2 regions of the Paenibacillus sp. ISL-20 genome follow, and region 1 is predicted to be linked to the other one. Evidence: riboswitches for the same ligand, from Rfam matches in the RefSeq annotation. Region 1 holds a riboswitch; the other holds the start of a gene.
The links. A riboswitch is a leader RNA that binds a small molecule or an ion and turns the genes downstream of it on or off. The one in region 1 is predicted to bind cyclic di-AMP.
Positions count from the first base shown of each region.

Region 2: it holds a riboswitch for cyclic di-AMP, as region 1 does, so the genes downstream of both, J7E85_RS22350 (hypothetical protein) here and ehuB (ectoine/hydroxyectoine ABC transporter substrate-binding protein EhuB) in region 1, are expected to answer to the same signal.

Region 1 is NZ_JAGGRD010000038.1:37,267-41,794, reverse strand. Features, by position in the region: gene ehuA (ectoine/hydroxyectoine ABC transporter ATP-binding protein EhuA) at 1-625, opposite strand, end outside; gene ehuD (ectoine/hydroxyectoine ABC transporter permease subunit EhuD) at 639-1,301, opposite strand; gene ehuC (ectoine/hydroxyectoine ABC transporter permease subunit EhuC) at 1,304-1,957, opposite strand; gene ehuB (ectoine/hydroxyectoine ABC transporter substrate-binding protein EhuB) at 1,959-2,792, opposite strand; cyclic di-AMP (ydaO/yuaA leader) riboswitch at 3,162-3,309, opposite strand; gene J7E85_RS22925 (SDR family NAD(P)-dependent oxidoreductase) at 3,731-4,474, opposite strand.
Region 2 is NZ_JAGGRD010000037.1:14,469-18,996, forward strand. Features, by position in the region: gene kdpA (potassium-transporting ATPase subunit KdpA) at 1-625, opposite strand, end outside; gene J7E85_RS34905 (potassium-transporting ATPase subunit F) at 656-733, opposite strand; gene J7E85_RS22350 (hypothetical protein) at 884-1,294, opposite strand; cyclic di-AMP (ydaO/yuaA leader) riboswitch at 1,425-1,592, opposite strand; gene J7E85_RS22355 (hypothetical protein) at 2,295-2,759, shown strand; gene J7E85_RS22360 (proline dehydrogenase family protein) at 2,818-3,738, opposite strand; gene pruA (L-glutamate gamma-semialdehyde dehydrogenase) at 3,941-4,528, shown strand, end outside.

The DNA of each region.
Region 1 (4,528 bases):
GATCAAGAGCCGAGGTAACCTCGTCAAACACCATCACCTTCGGCCGCATGACCAGCGCTCTGGCAATGGCAACCCGCTGCTTCTGACCCCCGGACAGATTGGACGGATACATCTTCAGCTTGTCGGCCAAACCGACCTTGCCCAGCATGGAGACGGCCCGCTCCTCCGCCTCCTCCTTGGATAAACCCAGCACCTTGCGCGGGGCCTCCGTCACATTGCGAAGCACATTCATGTGCGGGAACAGATTAAAATGCTGGAAGATCATGCCGACGTTGCAGCGCATACGGTGCAAATGCTTTTCGCTGGCCCGAACCAGCTTCCCTTTCTCTTCCATATGCCAGAGCAGCTCGCCATCGACCTCGATGGTTCCTTCGGTGGGTTCTTCCAGCGTCATCAGCATCCGGCCCATCGTCGTTTTGCCCGATCCGCTCGGACCGATCACAGCCACCTTTTCTCCCGGCTGTATCTCCAGATCGATGCCCTTAAGCACCTGGAGATCACCAAACGACTTGGTCACGCCCGTATATTTCACAATCGGCTTGGTACCCGTAGCGGCAGCGAGATTGTTCTCCTGCTGCGGCACCTTCGACGCTTCCGCTTGCTCATCGATCACAACGGCATTCAATAGACTCCCTCCTTTATTTTCCACGCTGCAGATTCAAACGTTTTTCCAGCCTTTGCACAAGCAAAGATGCGATATAACTGATGATCAGGAACAGAATCCCGACCAGCGTATACGGCTCAAATGCACGGAACGACTGCGACACGATATTTTTGGCCGTCAGCATCATCTCCACCAGCGTGATGGCGCATAGAATCGGCGTTTCTTTAAACATGACAATTAAATAATTGCCCAGTACCGGTATGATCGGCGGCACCGCTTGTGGCAGGATAATACTTCGCCAGGTTTGGGCTTTCGTGTAATTCAGTGCTGTGGCAGCCTCCCATTGCCCCTTCGGCACTCCCTCGATTCCGGAACGATACACCTCGGACAGATAGGTGCTGTAATGCAGCCCGAGACCGATGACCCCGGCATAGAAGGCTGGAATGGAAATTCCCGTTAGGAGCGGCAGACTGTAATACAGGAAGAAGACCTGAACCAGCAGCGGTGTATTCCGAATAAATTCAATTATTCCTTTGGTTATAAGCGACAACAGCTTAAATCGGCTCCGCGTCGCGAAGGCAAGCAGCAATCCGATGATTAATGCCACCACGAAAGCGCAGATCGTCACCCATACCGTCATCTTTAACGCACTCAAGAGCTGCGGCAGGATATCCCACACATAGTTCCAGTCCCACATGACTATAACCTCCCCGCTGTCCATTTACGCTCCAGCAGTCGAACTGCCAGCGAGACGACCGTAGCAATGACAAAATACATGAGGAGCAGCAGTACCAGAATCTCGGTCGTCCAGGAGATGTAATTGTTGCGAAGCACCATCGCCTGATACGTCAAATCCGCCATGGTGATGAAATAAACCAATGAGGTGGATTTGATGAGTTCCACAAGCTGATTCCCGAAAGGGGGAAGCATTCGTAAGGAAGCTTGAGGCAATATAACATTCCACAGCCTTTGCCAAGGCTTCAGATTAAGCGCTAAAGCGGCTTCCCACTGTCCTTTCGGAACGGCCAGCACGGCGCTTCGGACGATCTCCGAGCCGTATGCGCCGAAGTTTAGCCCGATCGCGAGGATGGCCGCCAACATTTTTGGAAGCTCGATGCCGATGAACGGAAGAGCGAAATACAACCAAAACAGCTGCACCAGCAAGGAGGTTCCCCGAAAGACTTCCACGTACACGGCTGTCAATGTGCGAATGATCCACAGCTTCGACAGTCGGCATAACCCGGCTGCAAAGGACATCACGACCGCAAGGATGGCTGAAAAGAAAGCAACCACAATCGTGATCTCCGCCCCTTCTAGCAGCGTAGGGAGAAAATCAATCCACGAATTCGGCATGCTATTCCCCGCAAAGCGCAGCAGCCGTCATTTCACCCGGAAGCTCTTCTTCTGTGAATCCGAACTTCTGCAGAATGTCCAGCAGCTCGCCCGATTCCTTCATTTTTTGCAGCTCTGCATTATAAGCCTCCTGGAACTCGGTATCCGCTTGGCGGAACGTTGTAGCTCCATAACCCCGAACGCTTTCTCCATCGATGACCGGCTGCTCGAAATCAGTTACACGTTCGATGTTGTCATCACTAGCCGAATCCAGCATCGCCTGCAGAGAGGGGCCCGTCATGGTAATCGCCTGTACCCGGTCTGCCTGCAGAGCGCTAATAGCCGAGGCCTGATCGGGGACCTGTATGATCCGGTCCGAAGGAATACCGGACTTCTCCATATAGCCGATTTCAACCGCGCCTGTCATGACGGCGACCTTAGCCTGGTCATGATTAGCAATATCCTCATAACTTCCGAGTCCCATCGGATTCCCTTGCTTCACCGCAATGGCTTCCCCGATGCTGTACTCCGGATTGGCAAACAATACGGCAGAGCAGCGGTCCGGATTAATAAACATGCCTGCGGTGATTAGATCAAACCGCTCGGCCTGCAGTCCGGCAACCAGTGAACCGAATTCCGTAAGCTCTCCCCTCATTTCCTTGATGCCAAGCCGCTCCAGAATAACCCGGGCAATCTCAACGGCTTCTCCCGTCAGCTCCCCGTTGGCCTCTTTATAGGCATAAGGCTTCTCATTCGCAAAACCCACGGTGATATACCCCTGCTCCATGGCGCGATCCAGCGTACTCCCTTTGTCGCCGCAAGCCGCAAGCAATACCACCATAATCACTGACAACATCAGTACAACCACTCTCTTCAAAACCTTCCACAACCTTTCGTTATGACTTTGCAATTCTTACAAAATGGCATGATGAAATTACCTTTGTTAACACATATGTTAACTTGGATATAAGAACACTCAGACACCTTGCACGGGTCGGGGCTTCAGGGAAGATGATTCATCCATCTTCTTGCACGCTTAAACCCAATGCGATCTGACCGATTCAATTGGTTAAACATTTGCTGGCCTTGCCCCTCCTCTTTAACAGAATACAAAAAGACCACCAAACAGGGGATTTAGACATAGCTCCGCCAGCAGGGGGTCAAAAAATAAAGAAGAGGCCCCTAAGAGAATCAAGGGCCTTTGTTATGAACATCCATTATGTATAAAAGACCCATCCACTGCTGACGAGGTTAGCTGACGGACTCGGGTAAGATGGTACCCTACACTCGTGATTCCAAGTGACTCGCCCCTGGTGAAACTGGTTCCCCCGCTTTCCGGAAAATGTATGCCGGAAACTAAGCGTGTGTCCATGATAAAGGGAAGTTCAGGAAAAGTCAAACCCCTTTAACCGCTTTTTTTGGAAATTCAGACGCAGAAATGCCATTCTTCCAGGGTGTATGACAAGCTAGAAAAATGCCTCATTCAAGCCTGTCCACTTACCACATAGAAATTTTATTCCATGCTCATTTTCCGCAATATAGCAGGCGTTTGACATGCCTCCCTTACTCATTCATGTGTTGGATAGTTTATGCCATGAATTAGACCAAAACAGTGGAAAGCTTCTACACTCCATCTGAACCAAAAAAAATTTTGATTATCCATTAAAAACCCATTATGACTCATTTACTTCTAGTTACGGGAGCGCTGGTGCCAGCATCATATATTAACCGCTTTATGAAGCAATGAATGCACACCAAAAACCCCGATAAGTGTCGGGATTTTTGGTCCATGGATTATACGGCTGTATATCCGCCATCCACCAGCAAGCTTGTGCCTGTAATGAAGGACGCATCTTCACTGGCAAGGAACAACACGGCTTTGGCTACTTCCTCCGGCTGTCCCAATCGGCCCATCGGATGAAGACCAACCAGGTGCTCGGTGATCGCTTCCGTTCTTCCCTTAATAAGCGGAGTATCGATATATCCCGGACACACGGCATTGACCCGGATCCCTTTTGGAGCATAATCCGCGCCCATCGACTGGGTTAACAGCTTAACGCCTCCCTTAGCGGAAGCATAGGCGGTAACACCCGCTTTTCCGACATGGCTATGGATCGAGCCGCAGTTTACGATCGCCCCTCCGGTTCCTTGGGATAGCATTTGTTGGATTACATATTTATCACACAGGAACACCCCTGTAAGATTAATATCAATCGTTTTTTGCCAGTTGTCCATCGACAACTGATCAGCAGGGGCATCATGAGCAATGCCTGCATTGGCGAACAATACATCGACACGGCCAAAATGCTCAACCGTCTGCTTCACCATATTCGCAACTTCCTGTTCTTGGGTTACATCCGTCTTAACGAACAGCGTTTCAAAGCCTGATCCTCTTAATTCATCGGAAACGGCCTGTCCCCGGTCCGAATAATCCGCAATAACAACCTTGGCTCCCTCTTCTACAAAAAGCCTTACTGCTGCTTCGCCGATCCCGCTGGCGCCTCCCGTCACAATGACAACCTTGGATTCAAATTTCATTTGTCGACCACTCCTATATTAGGAATTTATCATATCGCTTCCACATTCATGTAG
Region 2 (4,528 bases), on a different contig from region 1:
CTTCCAGCGTCGTGACGCTGAGCGTAGGCTTCAAGGTCTGCGGCACCTGCAGCGCAACCAGTATCATTGCAATGATGAACGCAGCCGGGATGAACACCCGGGTGTGAGCTTTGACGAAGTCCTCAAAAAAATTACCGACGGTTGAGCCCTTGCTAGTCACCGCCCGGATAAAAGCAATCGCCACGCAGAGCCCGGTTGCCGCAGACGTGAACATCATCATCGTAATGACAGCCATCTGGACCATATAGGATAACCCCGACTCCCCGCTATAATGCTGAAGATTCGTATTGGTCATAAAGCTGATGATCGTAGAGAACGACAAGGTCGATTCCATATTATCGATGCCATTCGGGTTGAAGGGCAGCACTCTCTGCAACCGCAGAATCAAATACCCAGCTGCGACCAGAACGATATTCGTCATCACAAAGCTGATGGCATACCCTTTCCACGTCATTCCCTTGCGTTCTTTCAAGCCAATCAGTGCGAAGATCGGTTTCTCCGCCCAGGAGAACCATCTGTCCGTTCCATTGCCTTCATTGCGAAACACCTGATATAGATAAGTTCCGAGCGGCTTTACCAGCAGCACCAGAACGAGTATAACGATGGCAATTTGTAAAATGCCCATGGCGAATGCCTTCCTCCTTCAGCGGTCTCCCTAGAATTTTTCAGGGTGAATCAGCGCATAAATCAAGTACAGAAAAATAAAAAGCGTGCATACCAAAATGATCATCATGGTTAATCCGCCTCCGGTTCCGAAACCACGCGCCCGCACCAAGACATAAACAGCATGAGCAGTCCGTAGGTTCCTCCCAATATGAGCACCATATATAAATCCTGCATGAATATAACCTCCTAAAACATCGTTGGGATATCAGCCAAGGCCTTAGCTGACAATGGGCGAAATCAGGAAGGATACCTGGTGATGGTTCGTATGAAGCACCACATCGGCACCCAGCCCTTTGTATATCAATCGCGGATTGCTGGAGTGGGTAATCACATAAATCGACTCCGTGGTCCAGGTCCGGCAAATCCGTAAATAGCGGCAGCATAGATTCAAGCTGCTCTCGAACAGAAACACCTTGCTGACGGGAAACTCGGGAATGATCCAGGTTTGCTCGTCCCTTGTATCGATTAGTATCATGTTGGTGCAGCCCAGCTCATGCAGCCTCTCCTGTTCAACCCGGTTGTTGGCTATAGCCACAAACGAAATGCGCTTAAAGATCAGCTGGCGGATAAATTCTTCCCCGGCCTTGTTCGGTGCGGATACCAGGATAAACTCCTGCGATTTCTCCATCTTTTGTTCTCCTCCTAAGTTCGGAAAGAGAAGACAACAACAAAGAAGCCTGTGGAAAGAGAAGAACTCTTCCCGCAGGCTCCTTAATAGGACACGGTGAAATACACCGTGGCCCAAGTCCACGACAATCGTTGCCTCTCTCGATACGCTTACGAGGTTAGCTGACGGATTCGGGCGTGAGAGTCGCCCTACCCATAGACCGTTATCTTGTCCATGGGATTCACCCCTGAGAGATAGATTCATCTCCCGACTGGTTCCCCCGTTCCTTTTCCATTCAAGGACTCAGCGAAAATTGAAAACGAGTAGCATGTTATTCTATTAGCCATTGACTAAACATCCAGGTCCGGCAAAACAACACAGCATCAGGTTCGAGCGGTGAGAGTCGCATCATCCTGCAATTTCAGCGAAGGCCCATGGCGCCTTCGCCCGAGATTCGATCCATAAAAGAGCCCAACTGAGCTCTCACACTGTCTGTAGGCCTTCATGGAACGGCTGCCCGTTTGCCTGTCGCTGATGTCCGTCAATTCATAGTTCGTATCATACGTCTGGCCCTGCAGGAAGTAAATGTGAGCAAAAACACATGTGGCGTTATGTCGAACAGGAACTGACCAGTATCGCTTCATTATCTCCCGAATACTACTCTATACTATGTATTTCTCTTGTTTTCTTGTATTTATCGCAATCTATCGAGATACCGAGATTTTGCCATGATAATCGATGACACGACTGAATGTACACGTTTTCTTATACGGTTTTCATCGATTTTCGGAATGTATCCGTCCCATATGATCATTTACTTTTAGTTTCCTCCGGCGTATGATTCATCCATCTATTCGAAACATTCGTTATACGCTGAGCTCCCGACAGATGGGGAGACGGGGGAACCAAAATCGCCAATGGAGCAGGGCCTCTAACGATACATAGGCCTGGAGAGCGGGGGGTCTCTGCTCACCAGGCCTATTTGCCGCGCATATAACATTCCTATAAAGGAGCGTAGATCATGACGAAATTCATTGAGGCTGCACTGGCACCCGTTATCGAAACCGGAGTTCCCGCATTAAGTGTAGAGCCCATCCGCCATATGGAGATATTTCGTTTCGACCAGGGCTCAGCTGAACGCTTTATCCCCTGGAGCGACCGAGATTGGAACTGCGGTTTGTTCAAAATCAGCTGCAATGACGCGGCCGGGTATGCCGAATATGCGCTGCCAAGCAACAGGCAATTCACGGATCTGGTCCGCTGGGCATCCGTCTTTACAAGGCTGAGGGGCATGCCCGTAACCGAGGCGGTTCGCTATGCCCAGAAGCAGCACCAGTGGGGATCCGCCCGGATGCAGCTCGCCGTATCGGCCCTCGCCGATCTGGAGACCAATCTGCAACAGCACATCACCCGTAAGCGGTTAGGCAGCTTGCCGCTGGAGCGTTCCTTCCTGATGGACTGCTCGGAGGCGTATTATTTCTTCTAGGACAGTAGCTAGAGAGCTACCGTCCTCGCTTCGCTTTCAATTGATTGTTTTCCCCCGCTCACTTGAACATATTTTTGAGCACCATCATCAGGTTGGCCGGCTTCTCCGCCAGCCGCCGCGTAAAATACGGGTACCACATCGTTCCGTAGGGCATATAACACCGAATGCGGTAGCCGTCCTGTGCAAGCGCTGCCTGATCGTTCATCCGCAGCCCGTACAGCATCTGAAACTCAAATTCCTGTTTGTCTATGTGACTCTGCTCGGCAAACACCTTCACCCAGTCGATGATGTTGTCATCATGCGAAGCAATCGCAACGTAGGCACCCTGATCAAAATGCATTTTGATCAATTTCTTATAGTTGTCAATGACCTCCCGCTTCTGCTGAAAAGCGATCGTTCTCGGCTCTTTGTACGCCCCCTTCACGAGCCGCAGATTAACACCGGCATTGATTAAATTCTTGACGTCCTCCTCCGTACGGAACAAGTAGGCCTGCATCACGGTCCCCACATTGGTCAGCCCCTCCTTATGGAGCCGCAGCGTCATATCTATCGTCGCCTGGGTATACGGCGAATCCTCCATATCCAGACGAACGAAGTTGCGGTGCTCTTTCGCCTTTTTCGCCACCAGCTTGATATTCTCGTAAGCCTTCTCGGGGTCCAGTGCCATGCCCATCTGCGTCGGCTTCAGCGAAACGTTCGATTTCACTCCCCGGTTGGCAATCCCTTCTACAAGCTTTAAATACTCCTCCCGGTACCCGGCCGCTTCGTCCAGCGTCGTGATACCCTCCCCCAAATGATCGAGCGTGACGAGAATGCCCTTCTCATTCAGCCTCTCAATTTCATCCAGCGCCTCGTCCAAGGTATCGCCGGCTATGAATCTGCCCGCCAGTTTTCGGCCGTACTTGATCGACAACCACTTCACGAATTTATTACCGGACACCGTCAGGATCACTTTACGGTAAAGTTCGGTTCCATCCATGCGAGCTCCCCCTTTGCAAAAGGCAAACCAAAATGCACTCTATCTTAACTCATATGCAAAAATCATGACGGCATGCAGAAAGACATACATATCTAACATCGAGCTTTTCACCAAGAGATTCTAACACCCCACCATGACGCATTCAGCAGCTGGACCATAAACCTAAAGCTCCGAATCATATCATGTTAAGGAGGGGCCTTCCATGCGAGTACCTTTTCGGAATGAACCATTTCTGGACTTCAAGAACGAGTTGAACAACAAGTTATACGATGCTGCGCTATCCGCGGTCGAAGCCGAACTCGGCAAGACGTACCCTCTGGTTATCGGCGGTGCCCAAATCCATACGGAGCGTACCCTAAAGTCGGTCAATCCGTCCCGTAAACGTCAGGTCATCGGCATTGTATCCCAAGCCGATACCGAACTTGCGGAACAAGCCATTCAGACAGCCGCACGGACTTTTGAGACGTGGAAACACACCGCGCCGAGCGAACGGGCACGATATTTGTACAAGGCTGCAGCAATCATGCGGCGACGCAAGTTTGAATTCTCCGCACTGATGACGCTGGAAGCCGGCAAAACGCGTGCCGAAGCGGATGCGGATACGGCCGAAGCGATCGATTTCATGGAATTCTATGCACGCGAAATGCAGCGCCTGAGCGCGCCCCAGCCGCTAACGGTTCATGAGGAGGAAGAAAATCATCTCTATTACATTCCACTCGGCGTCGGCATCGTCATTCCGCCGTGGAACTTTCCGCTCGCGATTATGGCAGGCATGACCACGGCGGCCATC